Regions from separate parts of the Solwaraspora sp. WMMD1047 genome, predicted to be linked through region 2. Evidence: riboswitches for the same ligand, from Rfam matches in the RefSeq annotation. Region 2 holds a riboswitch; the other holds the start of a gene.

Region 1 (9,540 bases), 4.8 Mb from region 2:
GTCGGCGTCGTGGGTGACGGTCACGATCCCGTGGCCGGCGTCGCGCAGGCCGGCGAGCAGGTCGACCAGCTCCAGCCAGGTCCGCCGGTCCTGGCCGAAGGTCGGCTCATCGAAGATCAACAGGCGGGGGGCGCTGGCCAGGGCGGTCGCCACACTCAGCCGCCGGGCCTCGCCGCCGGAGAGGGTGTACGGGTTCGCCCCGGCCAGCCGGTCCAGTCGCAGCCGGCCCAGCAGCTCGTCCACCACCGCCGACACCTCCACCGCGGACCGGCCGGTCCGACGCGGGCCGAGGGCGAGTTCGTCGCGGACCGTGCCGGTGACGAACTGGTGCTCCGGGTCCTGGAACACCGACCCGATCCGCCGGGCCAGCACCGGCGCCCGCCACCGGTGCGGGGCGCTCCCGCCCCGCCCGCTCCCGCCCCGCCCGGAGGCGGACCCGTCGCCGGGACCGGCCAGCCCGGCACCGGCCGTCACCCGCCCCTGGCCGGGCTTGAGCAGGCCGCCCAGCAGCAACGCGAGGGTCGACTTGCCGGCGCCGTTGGGGCCTAGCACGGCGACCGCCTCGCCGGCGCGTACCGCCAGGTCGGTCGGGTCCAGCCGGGGCGCCAGGCCGACCCGGTCCGCGGTCAACAGCATGTCGCCCGGCGGGGCCGCCGCCCGGCGGGGCAGGACCGTCCGGCCGGGAACCCACACCCCGTCGGCGGCCAGCGCGTCGCCGTGCGTGCCGAAGACGACCTCCGGTGGGCCGTCGACCCGGATGCCGCCACCGGGCGTCAGGACCACCACCCGGTCGACCAGCGGCAGCCAGCCCCGGTGCTCGACCAGGATCATCGTGGTCCCGGCGTCCAGCGCGCCGGCCACCGCGGACCGCACCAGCTCGGCGCCGGCCGGGTCGAGGTTGGCCGTCGGCTCGTCGAGCAGCAGCAGTCCGGGTCGGGCGGCGAGCACCCCGGCCAGGGCCAGCCGCTGCTGCTCGCCGCCGGAGAGCGCCGCGGTGGCCCGGTCGGCCGGGTACGGGAAGCCGACCCGGCGCAGCGCGGCGTGCACCCGGGGCCAGATCTCCTCGGCCGGCACCCCCCGGTTCTCCAGCCCGAACGCGACGTCGTCGCCGGCCCGGGCCATCACCAGCTGGGTCTGCGGGTCCTGGAAGACGATGCCGACCCGCTCCCGGGCCTTGCGCGGGTCGAGCCCGTCGATCTCGACGGTGCCGACCTGCTCGCCGGAGTCCTCTGCCAGCAGACCGGCGAGCGCGGCGAGCAGGGTGCTCTTGCCCGCCCCGGACCCGCCGAGCAGCAGCACCCGCTCACCGGACTCCACCCGCAGGTCGACGTCGCGTACCGCCCATGCCCGGCGGCCGGCGTGCCGCCAGCCGAAGCCGCGCAGGTCGATGGCGCTCACGGATCAGATGGCGGCGCGTTCGCGACCGGCCGGGAACCGGTCCAGCACCCCGGTGCGGGCCAACGCCCGGGTCAGCGCCCACCCGCCGGCGCCGGCCAGCACCGCCGCGCTGACGATGGTGAGCAGGGCGTACGGGATCCGGTAGGACCAGAGCGCGTACTCGGGGTTCCAGACGAAGAAGTCGAACAACGCCGCGCCCAGGCCGGTCAACGTGCCGGCCAGCACCGCCACCGGCAGCCGGTACGACCGGTAGCGGAAGGCGAGGAAGGCCAGCTCGGCGCCGAGCCCCTGGACGATGCCCTGCGGGATGACCGTGCCGGCCCACTGGCTGCCGAGCAGCGCGGAGACCACGGCGGCGACGGTCTCGCAGTAGAGCGCCGCGCCCGGCTTGCGGATGATCAGGCCACCGAGGACGGCCGGCAGCAGCCAGATGCCGTACATGACGGCCTGTGCGGGTGGGAAGAACGCGAACGCGCTCTCGGTGGCGGACCAGACCAGGCCCCAGGCCCAGAACACGACGCCGAAGGCCACGGCGATCACCGAGCCGACGACGACGTCGACGGTGCGCCAGGTGGTGGGTTGACTCATGGTGGTGCCTCCCAGTCGCTTCAGCGGACCAGGCAAGACGCACGCCGCGGTCCGGTGGGCCCGGACTGCGGCGCGGCTGGAGGTCGACCGAACTCCCTGCGCTGGCATTACCCAGATCAGGTTCGAGGGTCTGCGGTGTCGTCCGCACTCTCAGCGCTGCGCGCTCCCCTGTCGGATATGCAGTTGTGCCGCCGACGCTAGCACCGGCCGGGCCGCGTGGGACAGGGGGATGTGGTAGCGGACACCCGGGTTAAGGTGGTTGCGCCCGATGATTGAGGAGGACCGCTGTGAGCGCACCCGGCCGGGCACCGTCCCGTCCCGACCGGGTCGACGACCCGCAGCGGCCGGCGGACCCGGCGCGGAAGCGGCTCTTCGGTGACCGGGTCGGCTCGGTCGAGGTACTGGCCGCGCTGCTCATCCTGCTTGTCGTCTTCCGGGTGCCGCTGGCCGAGGCGATCTCCAGCCCTCGGCTGCAGACCTGGACGACGGTCTTCGTCTCGGTGCTGGTGCAGGCGGTCCCGTTCCTGGTCTTCGGGGTGGCGCTGTCGGCGGTGATCGCGGTCTTCGTACCCCGGTCGTTCTGGGCGAAGGCGCTGCCCAGCCACCCGGCACTGGCGGTGCCGGTGGCGAGCTGCGCCGGGGTGGTGCTGCCCGGTTGCGAGTGCGGGGCGGTGCCGATCGCCGGCTCGCTGATCCGCCGTGGCGTGACCCCGGCCGCGGCGCTGGCGTTCCTGCTGGCCGCCCCGGCGATCAACCCGATCGTGCTGGTGGCCACCGCGGTGGCGTTCCCGAACAATCCGGAGATGGTGCTGGCCCGCGGCGTGGCCAGCCTGATCGTCGCCATGATCATGGGCTGGCTCTGGTTGCGGCTCGGCCGCACCGACTGGATCCGGCTGCCGCACCGCCCGGAGCTCGACGACTCGTCGCGGTGGCGGGCCTTCTGGGGGGCGGTCCGCCACGACATCGTGCACGCCGGCGGATTCCTCGTCCTCGGCGCGGCGGCCGCGGCCTGCATCAACGTGCTCGTCCCGGAGCGGTGGCTGCAGACGCTGGCGGACAACCCGGTGCTGTCGGTGCTGGCGCTCGCGGTGCTCGCCGTGCTGCTGTCGATCTGCTCGGAGGCGGACGCCTTCGTCGCCGCCTCGCTGTCGCAGTTCTCGCTGACCTCGCGGTTGGCGTTCCTGGTGGTCGGTCCGATGGTCGACCTCAAGCTGATCTCGATGCAGGCCGGGGTGTTCGGCCGCCGGTTCGCGGCCCGGTTCGCCCCGGCGACGTTCGCGGTCGCCGTGCTGGCGGCCGTCGGAGTGGGGGCGGTGGTCCTGTAGTGAACCGACAGGCACAGGGTGTGGTGCTGCTTCTGCTCGGCGGTGCCGTGCTCAAGGCCAGCTTCACCGACATGTACCTGCGCTACGTCAAGGAGAGCCTGCAGCCGTTCCTGATCGCCTCGGGGCTGCTGCTGGTGGTGGCGGCCGTGATGACGCTCTTCTACGACCTGCGGCGCCGGCCGGTCGCGGCCACCGGCGGGGATGACGCCGGGGACGACCACGGCCACGCCCACCACGAGCCGCGGGTCGGTTGGCTGCTCATCCTGCCCGTCCTCGGGTTGCTGCTGGTCGCCCCGCCGGCTCTCGGGTCGTACGCGGCCGGCCAGGCCGGCACCGCGCTGTCGAGCCAGCAGGTCTCCGACTACCCGCCGCTGCCCGACGGCGACCCGGTCCGCACCAGCGTGCTCGACTACGCGTCCCGGGCGCTGTTTGACAAGGGTGTCTCGATCGGGGACCGCCGGGTCCAGCTCACCGGGTTCATCGTCGACAATCCGGGCGGCGAGCCGTTGCTGGCCAGGATGATCCTCTCCTGCTGCGCGGCCGACGGACGCCCGATCAAGGTCGGCATGGACGGCAACCCGCCGGCCGGCTTGGCGCCGGACACCTGGGTGGAGGTGACCGGCCGGTACAGCGACCGGGTCGGCACCGACCCGGTCAACCGGGCCGAGATCCCGTACCTGACGGTGGAGTCCTGGCGGCAGGTGGAGGCCCCGAAGCAGCAGTACGAGTGACCTCCCCCTGTGGAGGGCGTCGAGTTAACCTCGCGTTTCGCCCAGTTGGCCGGAGGGAAAAGGTGACCGAAACTCGTGAAGAGATTTCGGAGGCCATGGGTGGACCGGGAGACAGAGAAGCAGCGTTGGCAGCGGAACTTCGCCGACCTGCTGCAGGAGTTGCGGGTCGCGCAGACCGGGGTGCAGATCCTCTTCGCGTTCCTGTTGACGCTGCCGTTCAGCAGCGGCTTCCCGGAGACCACCGTGTTCCAACGGGACATCTACGTGGTCGCCCTGCTGGCCGCCGCGGGCGCGACCGCACTGATCATCTCGCCGGTCGCGTTCCACCGGGCGCTGTTCCGGCAGGGCCGCAAGCCGGAACTCGTCCGGTTCGCCCACCGGATGGCCTCCGGCGGTCTGGCCCTGATGCTGATCGCCATGGTCAGCTCGGTCCTGCTGATCACGGATTACCTGCTTCCCCGGCCGTTGGCGTTCGTGCTCAGCGGGGTGACCGCGGTCTGGTTCCTCTCCTTCTGGGCCGGCCTGCCCTATCTGCGGCGGAACTGGGCCGAGGACGACGACGAGACTGACTCCGTTCCCGAGGACTAATGGGGCACGCCGGCCGGGTTGGCTAAACCTACCGCTGGGTAACGTCCCGGGGTAACGTTGTTGTAGCCGTACCCGGTCGGAGGGGGAACCATGACCACGACGGAGAACAGCACGGCGGCGGCGGGCGGGCGGCGCGAACCCGTCCCGCCGGCGAGCGACGGCGCCGGGCCGCTGCCCAAGGAAGCCGGCCAGGTGACCGAGCGGGAGGCCCGGCAGGTCGCCGAGGCGGCCCGGGAGTCCGAGTGGGGCAAGCCGAGCTTCGGCAAGGAGCTGTTCCTCGGTCGGTTCCGGCTCGACCTGATCGACCCGTGGCCGCGCCCCGACCCCGAGCAGACCGCCCGGGCCGAGGAGTTCCTGGCCAAGCTCGGCGAGTACGTACGCTCCGAGGTGGACGGTGCCCGGATCGAACGGGAGGCGTCGATCCCGGACGAGGTTTTTCAGGGCCTCGGCCGGCTCGGCGCCTTCGGCATGAAGATCGACCAGGAGTACGGCGGACTGGAACTGTCAAATTTGCACTACTGCCGGGCGCTCATGCTGGCCGGTTCGGTGAACCCGTCGATCGGCGCGCTGCTCTCGGCGCACCAGTCGATCGGCGTGCCGCAGCCGTTGAAGATGTTCGGCACCGAGGAGCAGAAGCGGAAGTTCCTGCCCCGGCTCGCCGCGGGTGAAGTCTCGGCGTTTCTGCTGACCGAGCCGGACGTCGGCTCCGACCCGGCCCGGCTGGCCACCACCGCCGAGCCCACCGAGGACGGCACCGGCTACCGGCTCAACGGCGTCAAGCTCTGGGCCACCAACGGCACGGTGGCCAGCCTGCTGGTGGTGATGGCCCGGGTGCCGGCCAGCCAGGACCGCAAGGGCGGCATCACCGCCTTCGTCGTCGAGGCCGACACCCCGGGGATCACCGTCGAGCGGCGCAACGCCTTCCTCGGCCTGCGCGGGCTGGAGAACAGCCTCACCCGGTTCCACGACGTGGTGGTGCCGGCCGAGAACGTGATCGGTGGCGAGGGGCGCGGCCTGCGGATCGCGCTCACCACGCTGAACACCGGCCGGCTCTCGCTGCCGGCGATGTGCGTCGGGGCCGGCAAGTGGTCGCTCAACGTGGCCCGCCAGTGGGCCGCCGACCGGGTCCAGTGGGGCCGGCCGGTCGGCGCGCACGAGGCGGTGGCGAAGAAGCTGGCCTTCATCGCGGCCTCCACCTACGGCATGGAGACCATGCTCGACCTCTGTTGCCTGCTGGCCGACGACGACCGCAACGACATCCGGATCGAGGCGGCCCTGGTCAAGCTCTACGCCAGCGAGATGGCCTGGCTGGTCGCCGACGAGCTGGTCCAGATCCGCGGCGGCCGGGGCTACGAGACGGCCGACTCGCTGGCCGCCCGGGGCGAGCGCCCGGTCGAGGTGGAGCAGATCCTGCGCGACCTGCGGATCAACCGGATCTTCGAGGGCTCCACCGAGATCATGCACCTGCTGATCGCCCGGGAGGCCGTCGATGCCCACCTCTCGGTGGCCGGCGACATCATCGACCCGGACGCCGACCTCGGCCGCAAGGCGCGGGCCGGGGCGAAGGCGGGCGCGTTCTACGCCCGGTGGCTGCCGACGCTCGCGGTCGGCCGGGGCCAGAACCCCGGCGGGTACGCCGAATTCGGCCCCCTCGCCGGCCACCTGCGCTACGTCGAACGGGCCTCCCGCAAGCTGGCCCGCTCCACCTTCTACGCGATGTCCCGCTGGCAGGGAAAGATGGAGCGCAAGCAGGCGTTCCTCGGCCGGATCGTGGACATCGGTGCGGAACTGTTCGCGATGTCGGCGGTCTGCGTACGCGCCCGCGCGGAGAAGTCCGTTCACCCCGAGGGGGTGGAGCTGGCCGACCTGTTCTGCCGGCAGGCCCGGCTACGCGCCGAGGCGCTCTTCGCCGCCCTGTGGGAGAACACCGACTCGGTCGACGTGCGGGCGGCCAAGGGGATCCTCGCCGGCCGGTACGCCTTCCTGGAGGAGGGCGTGGTCACGCCGGCCGACGACCGGCCCTGGGTGGCGGCCTGGGAGCCCGGCCCGTCCACAAGCGACGATGTCCGCCGTCGCGTACCCCGACCGGAGCGGTGACCGGTCGCTGCCGCGCCCGGCCGCTCCGCTGATGGGGGGCGGCCGGGCATAGTCATGATCGGGCGGCCGGGATCATAGTTGCTGCCCGTGCCCGCCGCAATCGCGGCAACCGCCTACCCCTAGGGGTGCCCCTTCTCCCGCCGGGTCAGCAGGATGTTCACATCTGGGCATCCCAGCCCGGCGGACAAAGGAAGGGAAGGCATGGACACTAGCCTGAAGGCAACGAGGGGCTCTGGCGCGCTGGCGACGGCCGCCGCGCTCGGGTTGACCGGACTCCTCTTCGCCAGCGTCAGCGTGATGTACATCGCCGGCATGTTCGGTCTGTCGACCGCGTTCGCGTCGCAGATCGTGAACGCTGTTCAGGTCGGCGGCATCGCCCTCGCGATCGTCATGGGCCTGCTGTCGGGCGGCATCGCCGCCACCGTCATCGCGACCGCCCGGTGGGCCATCGCCCGCTGGGGCTCCGCCGCCGCGGTGGCGTAGGCAGGTTCGACCCGTCCGAACACGAGGATGACGATGGAACGCAGTATGGCTAGGGGCGTCGCTGGGCAGGCTACGCTTACTCCCTTCCTGGCGTCCCTAGCCATACTGGCCGCGGGAATCTACGTCGGACACGCGAGCATGGACGCGGTCCCGGCCTCCGGAGCGGGCGCGGAGGACGCCGGCACGGATTCGTCCTTCCTGGCCCTGCTCTCGTTCTTTCTCCTGAGGAACCTCGGTGCCGCGCTGCTGTTCTTCTCCGGTGTCCTGACCGGCGGCGTATCGACCCTGTTGAGCTGGGGGATCACCGCGCTCTATATCGGAGCGACGTTTACCGCCGCGGCCGCGAACGTCGGCTTCTCGGCGGCGTTTGCCTCCATCGTGTGGTACGCGCCGCTGGAGATCCTCGGACTGGTGCTCGCCGCGACCGCCGGTCTCTACCCGATCAGCGCAGTGCTCCGTTCGACCTACGGCCGGGCGGATTCCGGCGACCAGTCGGTCGGCTACCTGACGACGTACCTGCGGGCGATCCGGGTCTCGGTCCGGGTGCTCGCGGTCGCGGTCGTCATCATCGTCGCCGCCGCGGTCATCGAGGCGACGACGATCAGCCTTCGCTAGCATCGATACCGATTGGACGGTAGCGACCGTGGATTCCGGCACCGAATCGAGTACCGACACCGTAGTCGCGCCCCCGGTCGAGGGGGCACCGAGGAAGCGCAACCGGACCCCGATGGTCACCAGCCGCCGGGTCTGGGCGGTGGTCTACCTCATCACCGCCGTCGCTCTGCTGCTGCGGTCGACCGGACTCCCGGCGTACGTGCGGGCCGAGTTGGACCGGCGTGACGCGAGCCGGGAACTGACCGACCAGAACCTGGAGAACCTGGCGGTCAACTCCGGGATCTTCCTCGGAATCCTTCTGTCGCTGTTCGTTCTCGCTCTCTACTATTCGCTCGCCTCGGCACTCGAACGACATATCTTCCGTCCCGCGATCACGGTCGCGGGCAGGACGCAGATCGGCCTGTTCTTCCTGGTGGCGGCGCTCTGCACGCTTCCCGTCCAGGTGGTGAGCCTGGTCTTCGGGATCTCGTCCCCCCGGAATCACGCGTTCTATCAGGGATACGTAATCGTCGCGGCCGTGGTCGCCACCTTGCTGTTCCGGCGGCACTGGATCGGGCGTCCAAAAGGGAAAATCACATTCTTGTTCGTGTGTACGCTGACCTTGGCCATCCTGTCGAGCGCCACCTGAGCGAGATTGCGGAGCAGCCGATGAATCTAGCCACCGTCTATCGATCCATACGGCGCCCGGCCGCCCTCGGGCTCGGGTTCGCCGCGCTGGTGACCGGGATCCTCGCGGCCGTCGCACCGCCGGCCGACGCCGATCGAACCCTGCTGTTCGCCGTCGCGGCCGCCCTGATCGTCTTCGGCGTCGGGGGCATCCTCGTCGTGGCCCTCCGCCCGGCGTCCCACCGGCGGGATACCGTCCTGTTCTTCCTGGCCGGTGCCGCGGCCGCGGCGCTGGCCGGATCGGGGCTGGCGAACCCGGTGGCCCGGACGCTGGCCCTGGTGGTGGCGGTGGCGGCGGTGCTGCTGGCCGTCCTGGCCACCCTGATGTCCGCCGAGCGGTCGCTTGATGATCCGCGGAGCCGGTTCTGACGTGGCGGACCGATGGCACGACCGGCGGCTGGTCTTCGACCTCTACTGCTTCGACCGGCTGATCGCACTCGGCTGGCGGATGCCGCTGCGCGTCTTCCAGATTCTGGTCGGCGGACTCTGCCTGCTCGCCGCCCCGGTCGTCCTCGCGGTCTCGCTGCTGGCCTCCCGGGCCCTGGCGTACGCGCTCACCCCCGCGTCCGGCGCGGAGCCCGGCCAGCCGGTCATCCCGGTGGCCGCCGGCACCGGGGCGCTGCTCCTCCTCGTCCTGACGAACCTCTACCTGGGCGTCCTGCAGCTCACCCGGGAGGCGATGTCCCGCCGGCGCTACGGCATCAGCCGGTCGCCGAACCTGGAGTTCTACCGGGCCTTCGACATCCGCCTGATCGACGTGTTCCTGGTCCACGCCGGCCTGCGCATCGTCCTCTTCTCCGGCGCGATCTGGCTGGTGAATCTCGGGTTCGTGGCCGTTTTCGGGGCGGTCGGCCCGCCACCGGCCCTGTGGTGGTCCGTCGCCGTGCTGCTGCCCAGCGCGGCCGCTATCACCGGGCTCGCGCTCGCCGCGCGTCACGCCAATGACGACGGCGGGAACCGCCGGGTCGGGCTCGGCCCGGTGGCCGCGGCCGCCGTCGCGGCCGGGCTGGCCGGATTCTCGTTGACGGCGCTGGCGACGGAGCTGCTCG
Region 2 (9,540 bases):
TGCTCGCCGAACGCCGCCGCCAACGCCGCGCGGCCGACACCGCCGAGGAACCGGCAAACCATCCCGATCCCGCCGCCACGGCAGAGACCTCGCAGACCCCCGCCTCAGCCTGACGCGGTTCTACGCTGCGCTACAGTGCTGCGGTGCGCTGGCTGGCTTTTGGCACCTATGACGTTCGGCGGCACCCCCGCGTCGGCGTACTCATCGAAGGTCTTCGGGACAGCGGTGACGACGTCGTCGAGGTCAACGCCCCGCTGCCCTTGGACACCGCGGCCCGGGTCGCCATGCTCAAGCAGCCCTGGCGGCTGCCGGTGCTGGCCTGGAAGCTGGCGGCCTGCTGGACCTCGCTGATCCGCCAGGCGCGGCGGCGACGGGACGAGCCGGTGGACGCCGTCCTGGTCGGCTACCTCGGGCACTTCGACGTCCGGCTGGCCCGGCGACTGTTCCGGCGCACCCCGATCGTGCTCGATCATCTGATCTCCGCCGCCGGCACCGCGCGGGACCGCGGCCTGGCCGACGGCGGCGGAATCAAGGGCAGGTTGATGCGGGCCATCGACGACGGGGCACTGCGCAGCGCCGACCTCATCGTGGTGGACACCGCCGAGCACCTGGCCGCGCTGCCCGCCAACGCCGCCGACCGGGGAGTGATCGCGCCGGTCGGCGCCGGCGCCGAATGGTACGCCGCCGCCCGGTCCGCCGGCGAACGCGCCGACGGCCCACTCCGGGTGATCTTCGTGGGGCTCTTCACCCCGCTGCACGGTACGACCACCCTCGGCGCGGCGCTGGCCCAGCTGACCGGCGACGAGCGGATCGAGATCACCATGGTCGGCACCGGGCAGGACCACGCGGGATGCCGGACGCTGGCCGCCGCGAACCCCCGGATCACCTGGATCGACTGGGTGACCGGCGGGGAGCTGCCCGCCCTGGTCGCCGGCCACGACGTGTCGCTCGGGATCTTCGGCACCACCGCCAAGGCGCGCAACGTGGTGCCGACGAAGGTCTTCCAGGGAGCCGCCGCCGGCTGCGCGATCGTCACCTCGGACACCCCGCCGCAGCGCCAGCTGCTCGGCGACGCGGCGCTCTTCGTACCCCCCGGGGACGCCGACGCGCTGGCGGACGCCCTGCGTGAACTGGCCGCGGACCCGGCCCGGCTGGCCCAGCTCAAGACCGCCGCGGCGGCCCGGGCCGCCGAACGGTTCGCGCCCGCCACCGTGGTCGCCCCGGTCCGCGACCGGCTGGCCGCGTCATCCCCGGCGGCCGCCGCCGCACCACCGACCGCGCCGCCCCCAGGCGCAGAACCCTCCGTATCGCCGGAAGCGAGGACCTCAGCCCGATGAGCAAGCAGTCCGATCCGCCGCTCGCCCCCAGGGCGGCGCTGCGCTGGAACGTGGTCCGCCGGACCGTGGCGGAGATCCGCCCGCACAGCATCCTCGAACTCGGCTGCGGCATGGGCGGCTTCGGGATGCGGCTGGCGCAACTCGCCCCGGGCGGCTACACGGCCGTGGAACCGGACGACGGCAGCTTCGAGACGGCCCGCCAGCGGATCGAGTCGGTCGGCGGCACGGTCATCCACGGCGACCACAACAAGGTCCCGACCGGCACCCAGTACGACCTGGTCTGCGCGTTCGAGGTGCTGGAGCACATCGCCGACGACGCCGCCGCGCTGGCCGACTGGCTGCCGCTGGTCAAGCCCGGCGGTCACCTGCTGCTGTCGGTGCCGTCCGACCCGGAGCGGTTCAACGCCTGGGACACCCTGGTCGGGCACTACCGGCGCTACTCGGCCGAGCAGCTGCGGGAACGGCTGGTCGAGGCGGGCACCGCCGAGCCGCGCCTGGTGCACTACGGCTGGCCGCTCGGCTACCTGCTCGACTCGGTCCGGGACAAGATGGCCGGCAAGCGGGAGGACGGCGCGGCCGAGACCGCCGAGGAGCGCACCTCCGGTTCCGGCCGGATCCTGCAGCCGACCGGGGCGCTGGCCGGCGGCATGATCAAGCTTGCGGTCTCGCCGTTCGTCGCGCTGCAGCGGATGCGCCCCAGCCGCGGGCCGGGCCTGGTCGCCCTGGCCGCCCGCCCGACGGCCTGATCGACCGGGCCGGACCGAAACGACGACGCGCCCGCCCGGGCCGGAGGATCTCCGGTACGGGCGGGCGCGGTTCTGTGTGGGTGGCCGGATCAACCCTGGGCGGCGGCCCGCAGGTCGGCCACCCGGAACAGTCCGTAGTAGCCCTCCTCGGCGACCGCCTGCTGCTTGATCGACTCGGGTAGCCACTCCGGCTTGCGGTTCATGTTCATCAGGACCAGATCCTCCGGGCGGGGCTGGTGCACCGCCGCCGGATCGGTGCCCAGCACCAGCTCCTCGTTGAGCGCCCGCGGCGTCAGGTCCCAGTAGTAGGCCAGCCAGCGGGGCGTACTCAGGCCGCCGCCGACGGTCCAGGCGGAGCGCTGGCCGCTGGCCGGGCCGTGCTCGGCGACCAGCCGACCCGCGTCGATCGGCTCGGCGACGTGCTTGCGCTCCGTCGGCCCGAAGATCAGGAAGGCGAGGTACGCGACAAGCAGCACCCCGGCCGCGACCGACCGGGCGGTCAACGCGGTCGGCACCCGGGCGGCGGCCCAGTCCAGCAGAACGCCGATGCCGACCAGCCCCAGGATCAGCGCCGGGTAGGACCAGTACGAGTGGATGAACGCCCCGTTGTTGAGCACCAGCATCCAGCCCAGCGTGAAGGCCGTCGCCACCGCGACGTAGAACCGGGTGCGCCGGACCAGCAACCCCATCACCACCCCGATCGGCAGCAGCAACAGGTACCACTTGGGCAGCATCAGGTCGGCGTACTGCCACTGCCGGCGGAGGAACTCCAGTGCCGTGTAGTCGCCACCCGCCGTCCGGGTGTCGGTCTGGTTGCTGAGGTTGCTGATGCCGCTGATGCCGACGACGAAGGTGAGGCTGAGCGCCACCCCGAGCACCATCGAGGCGCCGACCGCCACCGTCACCCGGTCCAGCCTGCGGGCCGCGAACAGCCACAGCCCGAGCACCGCCGACAGGGCGATGCCCGGCCAGGAGACCAGGCAGGCGAGCAGGGCCGCCGCGCAGGCCGACAGCACCAGCCAGCGGGGCGGATCCGGCCGGCGCCGCAGGTGCACCACGGCGGCCGAGAGCGCCAGGATCGGGCCGAGGTCGAACATCAACGGGCTGTACACCCAGAAGAAGGTGGTCGCCACGGTCAGCCCGATCGACAACAGGGTGCTGGTCCAGCTGATCCCGAAGCCCCGCAGCAGCGCGGCGGCGGCGGGGATGACCAGCAGCGCCAACAGGTACGGCGCGAGCCACACCTCGGCCTCGCTGTCGCCGGGCAACAGCCCGAACAGGGCGGTGAGCGCGTTGAGCAGCGGCGGGTGGTGCGCGTACGACGCCGAGGCGTACGGCAGCCAGTCGGCGCTGAACGACGAACCGACCAGCCCGTCTTCCTGCAGGTTGCGCAGGTGCAGGGCGTACCGCCCGATGATCCGGCCGAGGTGGTTGTCGCCGAACGGGGCGGTGATCAGCGGCAGCCAGCTCACCGCGATCACGGCCGTGATCGCGCCGACCGACAGCCATCCCCAGCGGTCGGCGCGGTCCGGGCCGTTCCCCGTGCCGGCCGCGTCCGGGTTCGGGTCGACCGGGGCCACGCCCGACGCGGAGTCCGCGTCGGGCGTGTGCCGGGTGTCCGGTGCAGAGGAAAGCTGGCCGCTCATGGGCGATCTCTCTGGCTAGTTCCAGGCAGGTCGTACCGGGTTGGAGCGCGATCCGTAAGGAGCGGGTGCTAGTCGGCCCGGGAGCGCACGATGAGGTCTGCGAGCAGCGCGACCGCGCCGATCATCAGGCCGGTCATCACGATCATGATGGTGTTGGTGGCGATCCGCACCGGGTTGGCGATCACGTCGTAGATCACCTTGCCGCCGCCGATGGCCAGCAGCCAGAGGGCGAGCGGCATCAGCACCTTGAGCGGGTTGAAGTACATCACCATCCGCAGCACCTGCAGGATGTAGCGGTAGGCGTCCGAGACGAAATGGAACTTCGAGGAGCCGGAGCGCTTCGAGTAGGTGATCGGCACGTACTGCACGGTGTGCTGGTTGTGCAGGAACGCCATCGTGATCGTGGTGACGCAGGAGAATCCGGGGGGCAGCAGCCGCAGGTACGGCAGCGACACCTCGCGGCGGAACGCCCGCAGACCGGAGTTCAGGTCGGGGATCTTGGTCCCGGCCAGCCGCTCGGCGATCTTGCGGATCAGCCACTTCGCCGGCACCCGCAGCATCTTGTGCGTACCCTGCTCGCTGGTCCGGGCCCCGACCACCTGGTCGATGGACTGGTCCTTCTCCAGCAGCTGCACGAACTCGGGGATCCGCTCGTTCGGGTAGGTCATGTCCGCGTCGGTCCACACCACGATCTCGCCGCGGGCCTGCTGGGTGCCGATCCGGCGGGCCGTGCCCGAACCACCGTTGCGGGCGAACGGGAGCACCCGCAGGTGCGGGAAGCGCAGCGACGCCTCCTGCAGGATCTGCAGGGTGTTGTCGGTGGACTTGTCGTCGATGGCGAGCAGCTCGTAGCGGTAGCCGCTGCGGTCCATCGACTCGGAGATCCGTTCGATCTCCTTCAGGAGGTGATCCTGCTCGTTGTAGCAGGGCAGCACGACCGTCACGTCCAAGCGCGCGTCGTCGTCCCTGGAGGCCTGGGCCGGTACCGTCGCCACCGCAGCGCCGGGTCCGTCGACATGGCCTGTCACTGTCATTTCACCCACACTCCTGGAGTAGCCGGCGGATTGGGGTAACGTAAGGAGCCGCCGGAATCGTGCCCACCATATAGCAGTCTCGTGTCGTCTCCGACATCCCGCCGCCCGCCTCGCGCGCCCGCTTCTGACGCCCGGTTGCAGCGCCGGCCGGCGCGGTGCCGGCATAGGGTAAACCGGTGACTGAGATGATCTATCGCCGGCTGGGCGATTCGGGACTCGTGGTGTCAGTGGTGGGAATCGGCTGCAACAACTTCGGCCGCAAGCTCGACCAGGACGGCACCACCGCGGTCGTCGACGCGGCCCTGGACGCCGGGATCAACTTCTTCGACACCGCCGACATCTACGGCGAGCCGCACGGCGGCTCCGAGGAGCAGTTGGGCGTGGCCCTGCGGGGCCGCCGGGACGACGTGGTGGTGGCGACCAAGTTCGGCATGGACATGTCCGGGATGAACGGCCCGGACCACGGCGCCCGCGGATCCCGCCGGTACATCGCCCGGGCGGTCGAGGCGTCCCTGCGCCGGCTCGGCACCGACCACATCGACCTCTATCAGTTCCACCAGCCCGACCCGGGCACCCCGATCGAGGAGACGCTGGCCGCGCTGGACGACCTGGTCCGGGCCGGCAAGGTCCGCTACCTGGGCAACTCGAACTTCGCCGGCTGGCAGATCGCCGACGCCGACTGGCGGGCCCGGACCACCGGGCGTACCCCGTTCATCAGCGCCCAGAACCACTACAGCCTGCTGCAACGAGACGTCGAGGCCGAGGTGGTGCCGGCCTGTGAGCGGTTCGGGCTCGGCCTGCTGCCGTTCTTCCCGCTCGCCAACGGCCTGCTCACCGGGAAGTACCGGCGGGGCGAGACGCCGCCGGCCGGCAGCCGGCTGGCCGGCGGCGGACGGTACGCCGAACGGCTCGCCGCCGCGCCCTGGGACACCATCGAGGCGCTGCGGAAGTACGCCGCCGAGCGGGAGCTCAGCATGCTGGACGTGGCGATCGGCGGGCTCGCCGCCCAGCCGGCCGTGACCTCCGTGATCGCCGGTGCGACCACCCCGGAGCAGGTCCGGGCGAACGCGGCCGCCGGCCGCTGGCAGCCGACCCCGGCGGACCTGGCCGAGCTGCGGACCATCCTCTGACCCGAGGGACGCCAGCGGGCGCGGCCCTTTACGGAACCGTGACCCGCCCCGTACCCTCGGCGGTACGAGTAACCCACGGGAGCCCGGCGCACCGGGCTGAGAGGGAGGCTGACACGGCCTCCGACCGTCGAACCTGATCCGGGTAATGCCGGCGCAGGGAGGAGTGCCACCGTGCCAACTCTGGGACGACTGCACCTGATCACCGACGGCCGGCCGGGCCACGATCCGCTCACCCTGCTCCGCGCCGTCCGCCCACTCGCCGGCCCGGACCTCGTCATCCAGGTCCGGGTCCCGGACACCGCCACCGACCGGCAGGCATACGCGCTGACCACCCGGGTCGTCGCCCTGTTCGCCGGCACCGGCACCCGGTGCCTGGTCAACGACCGGCTGCACGTCGCGCTCGCGGCCGGCGCGGCCGGCGGCCACGTCGGGGCCGACGACCTGCCGGTCGCGGTGGCCCGTCGGGTCCTCGGCCCGGAGGCGGTGCTCGGTGCCACCGCCCGCACCCCCGCCGACGCCGTCGCCGCCGCGTCGGCCGGCGCGGACTACGTCGGCGTCGGCCCCTGCTTCGCCACCGACACCAAGTCGGGACTGCCCCCGCCGATCGGGCCGGACGGCGTCCGGCGGGTCGCCGGCACGGTCGACCTCCCGGTGGTCGCCATCGGCGGGGTCACCCTGGCCACGGTGCCCGCCCTGACCGCGGCCGGCGCCCACGGCGTCGCGGTGATCAGCGCGGTCTCCGCCGCCGCCGACCCGGCGGCCGCGGTCGCCGACCTGCTGAAAGCACTGCAATGCTGACCGGCCCGGGACCTGCGCCGGGGTCCGGGCGTGCGCCGGGGTCTGCGACCGGGCCTGGGGCGGGGTCGGTTGGCCGGCCGGATGTGCTGGTGGTCGGTGGCGGGCCGATCGGGCTGGCGACCGCCTGGCGGTGCGCGGCCCGGGGGCTGCGGGTGACCGTGCACGACCCGGCGCCCGGCTCCGGCGCGGTGGCGGTCGCTGCCGGGATGCTCTCGCCGGTCGCCGAGTCGCACTTCGGCGAGGCCGAACTGACCCGGCTGATGCTCGACTCGGCCGCCCGGTGGCCCGCGTTCGCCGAGGAGCTGTCCGCCCGCACCGGGCAGGACATCGGCTACCGGACCGACGGCACGCTCGTGGTGGCGCTCACCGCCGACGACATCGCCGAGGCGCGGCGGCTGGTCGCGTACCAGCGGGAGTTGGGACTGCCGATCACCCGGCAGACGCCGGCGGAGCTGCGGGACCGCGAGCCGCTGCTGGCGCCGCGGCTGGCCGGCGGCGGCTACGCGCCCGACGACCACCAGGTCGACCCCCGCCGGCTGTCGGCCGCGCTGCGGGCCGCCGCCGAGTCCGCCGGGGTCGGGTTCGTGCCGGCCCCGGTGACGGACCTGGCGAGCCTGGACGCCGGCACGGTGGTGGTGGCGGCCGGGTACGCGGCGGGCCAGCTGACCGGGCTGCCGGTCCGGCCGGTGAAGGGCCAGATCCTCCGGCTCCGGGCGCCCGATGGCGCCGCGCCGGGCTTCCGGCACGTGATCCGGGGGTACGCCGACGGCCGGTCGGTCTACCTGGTGCCGAGGCGGGACGGTGAGGTGGTGGTCGGCGCCACCGTCGAGGAACGGTCCGACCAGGCGGTCACCGCGGGCGGAGTGCTGGGTCTGCTCCGCGCCGCCACCGACCTGCTGCCGGAGCTCGCCGAGTACGACCTGGTCGAGGCGGGCGCCGGGCTGCGACCGGGTACGCCGGACAACGCCCCGATCATCGGTGCGCTGCCCGACCGGCCCGAGGGGGCCGCCGCCCTGGTGGTGGCGACCGGTCACCACCGGCACGGGGTCCTGCTCACCCCGGTGACCGCGGAGCTGGTCGCCGACCTGGTGGCCACCGGCGTACCGGATCCGGCACTGGCGCCGTTCGCGCCCGACCGGTTCACCCGACCCTGAGCTGACCGGCCGCGCGGCCACGCGGACCGGACCGACCGACGGAGGGAGCGGTGGTGGAGCTGATCGTGAACGGTGAACAACGCCGGTTGCCCGGCGCGCTGACGGTGGCGGAGCTGGTCGTCGAGGTGACCGCGCAGGTCCGCGGCGTCGCGGTGGCAGTCAACGGTGAGGTGGTCCCGCGGGCCGGATGGCCGGCGACGGCGCTGCGCGACGGCGACCGGGTCGAGGTGCTGACCGCGGCGCAGGGCGGGTGAGGTCGATGTCGACACCCACGCCGGCCGCCGACAGCGGTCCCGCCGTCGCGGCAGCCGACGCCCCCGGGGCTGACGATCCGTTCCTGCTCGGCGGCGAGGTGCTGGGCTCCCGGCTGATCCTCGGCACCGGCGGCGCGTCGAGCATGCGGGCCATCGAGGACTCGATCCGCGCCTCCGGTGCGGCGCTGGTGACCGTCGCCCTGCGCCGGGTGGACTCGGCCGGCACCCCCGGCGGGCTGCTGGACGTGCTGGACCGGTGCGGGGTGAAGCTGCTGCCCAACACCGCCGGCTGCTACACGGCGACCGAGGCGGTGAAGGTGGCCCGGCTGGCCCGGGACGCCTTCGAGACGGACTGGATCAAGCTGGAGGTGATCGGCGACGAGCGCACCCTGCTGCCGGACGCCGTCGAGCTGGTCCGGGCCGCCGAGGAGCTGGTCGCCGACGGGTTCACCGTGCTGCCGTACACGACCGACGACCCGGTGCTCGCCCGGCGACTGGCCGACCTCGGCTGCGCGGCCGTGATGCCGGCCGGCGCGCCGATCGGATCCGGCCTCGGCATCAACAATCCACACCAGATCCGGCTGCTCCGGCAGAGCGTGTCGGTGCCGGTGATCCTGGACGCCGGGATCGGCACCGCCTCGGACGCGGCGCTGGCGATGGAGCTCGGCTGCGACGGGGTGCTGCTGGCCAGCGCCGTGACCCGGGCCACCGAGCCGGCCCGGATGGCCACCGCGATGCGGTACGCGGTCGAGGCGGGCCGGCTGGCGGCGCGGGCCGGGCGCATCCCGCGCCGCTTCCACGCGCTCGCCTCCACCCCGGACGACGGGCGGCCGGACCTGTGACCGGGCCGGTGCCGACCGGGTTGCTGCTGGTCACCGACCGGAGCCAGGCCCGCCGGTCGCTGACATCGCAGGTCGCGGCGGTGGTGCGGGCCGGTGTCCGGTGGGTGCTGCTGCGGGAACGCGACCTGCCGGGTGACCGGCGGCGGGCCCTCGCCGACCGGCTACGGACGATCCTCGATCCGGTCGGCGGCCGGCTGATCGTGGCCGGCCCCGACCCGTTGGGCGGCACCGCCGTACACCTGCCGGCACCGGCCCTGGGCGGCCCGCCGGCTCTGGCCGGCCAGCCTGGTCTGGGAGGCGGCCTGCTCGTCGGGCGGTCCTGCCACGACGCGACGGAGCTGGCCCGGGTCACCACCGAGGACTACGTGACGCTGTCACCGGTCTTCGCCAGCCGGTCGAAGCCGGGCTACGGTCCGGCACTCGGCCCGGCCGGGCTGGCCGAACTGAGCGGGCGCAGCCGGGTGCCGGTGCTCGCGCTGGGCGGCGTCGAGACGCCCGAGCGGGTCGCCGCCTGCGTCGCCGCCGGGGCGGCCGGGGTGGCGGTGATGGGTGCGCTGATGCGCGCCGACGACCCCGGCGGACTCGCCCGTACCCTGCTG

What was found. Region 2 has a riboswitch for thiamine pyrophosphate ahead of thiE (thiamine phosphate synthase). Riboswitches for the same ligand answer to the same signal wherever they lie in the genome.
Positions count from the first base shown of each region.
Region 1: linked by a shared signal. The riboswitch ahead of O7627_RS25790 (ECF transporter S component) and the one ahead of thiE (thiamine phosphate synthase) in region 2 are both predicted to bind thiamine pyrophosphate.

Region 1 covers NZ_JARUBL010000001.1:5,646,625-5,656,164, reverse strand. The annotation lists gene O7627_RS25795 (ABC transporter ATP-binding protein) at 1-1,398, opposite strand, end outside; gene O7627_RS25790 (ECF transporter S component) at 1,402-1,986, opposite strand; TPP riboswitch at 2,062-2,166, opposite strand; gene O7627_RS25785 (permease) at 2,274-3,311, shown strand; gene O7627_RS25780 (TIGR03943 family protein) at 3,311-4,042, shown strand; gene O7627_RS25775 (DUF6328 family protein) at 4,142-4,630, shown strand; gene O7627_RS25770 (acyl-CoA dehydrogenase family protein) at 4,721-6,727, shown strand; gene O7627_RS25765 (uberolysin/carnocyclin family circular bacteriocin) at 6,929-7,210, shown strand; gene O7627_RS25760 (stage II sporulation protein M) at 7,244-7,825, shown strand; gene O7627_RS25755 (hypothetical protein) at 7,854-8,453, shown strand; gene O7627_RS25750 (hypothetical protein) at 8,474-8,860, shown strand; gene O7627_RS25745 (hypothetical protein) at 8,862-9,540, shown strand, end outside.
Region 2 covers NZ_JARUBL010000001.1:829,006-838,545, forward strand. The annotation lists gene O7627_RS03940 (lysylphosphatidylglycerol synthase domain-containing protein) at 1-113, shown strand, start outside; gene O7627_RS03945 (glycosyltransferase) at 144-1,337, shown strand; gene O7627_RS03950 (class I SAM-dependent methyltransferase) at 1,334-2,083, shown strand; gene O7627_RS03955 (hypothetical protein) at 2,173-3,729, opposite strand; gene O7627_RS03960 (glycosyltransferase family 2 protein) at 3,798-4,763, opposite strand; gene O7627_RS03965 (aldo/keto reductase) at 4,949-5,893, shown strand; TPP riboswitch at 5,959-6,070, shown strand; gene thiE (thiamine phosphate synthase) at 6,065-6,691, shown strand; gene thiO (glycine oxidase ThiO) at 6,685-7,845, shown strand; gene thiS (sulfur carrier protein ThiS) at 7,899-8,099, shown strand; gene O7627_RS03985 (thiazole synthase) at 8,243-8,941, shown strand; gene O7627_RS03990 (thiamine phosphate synthase) at 8,938-9,540, shown strand, end outside.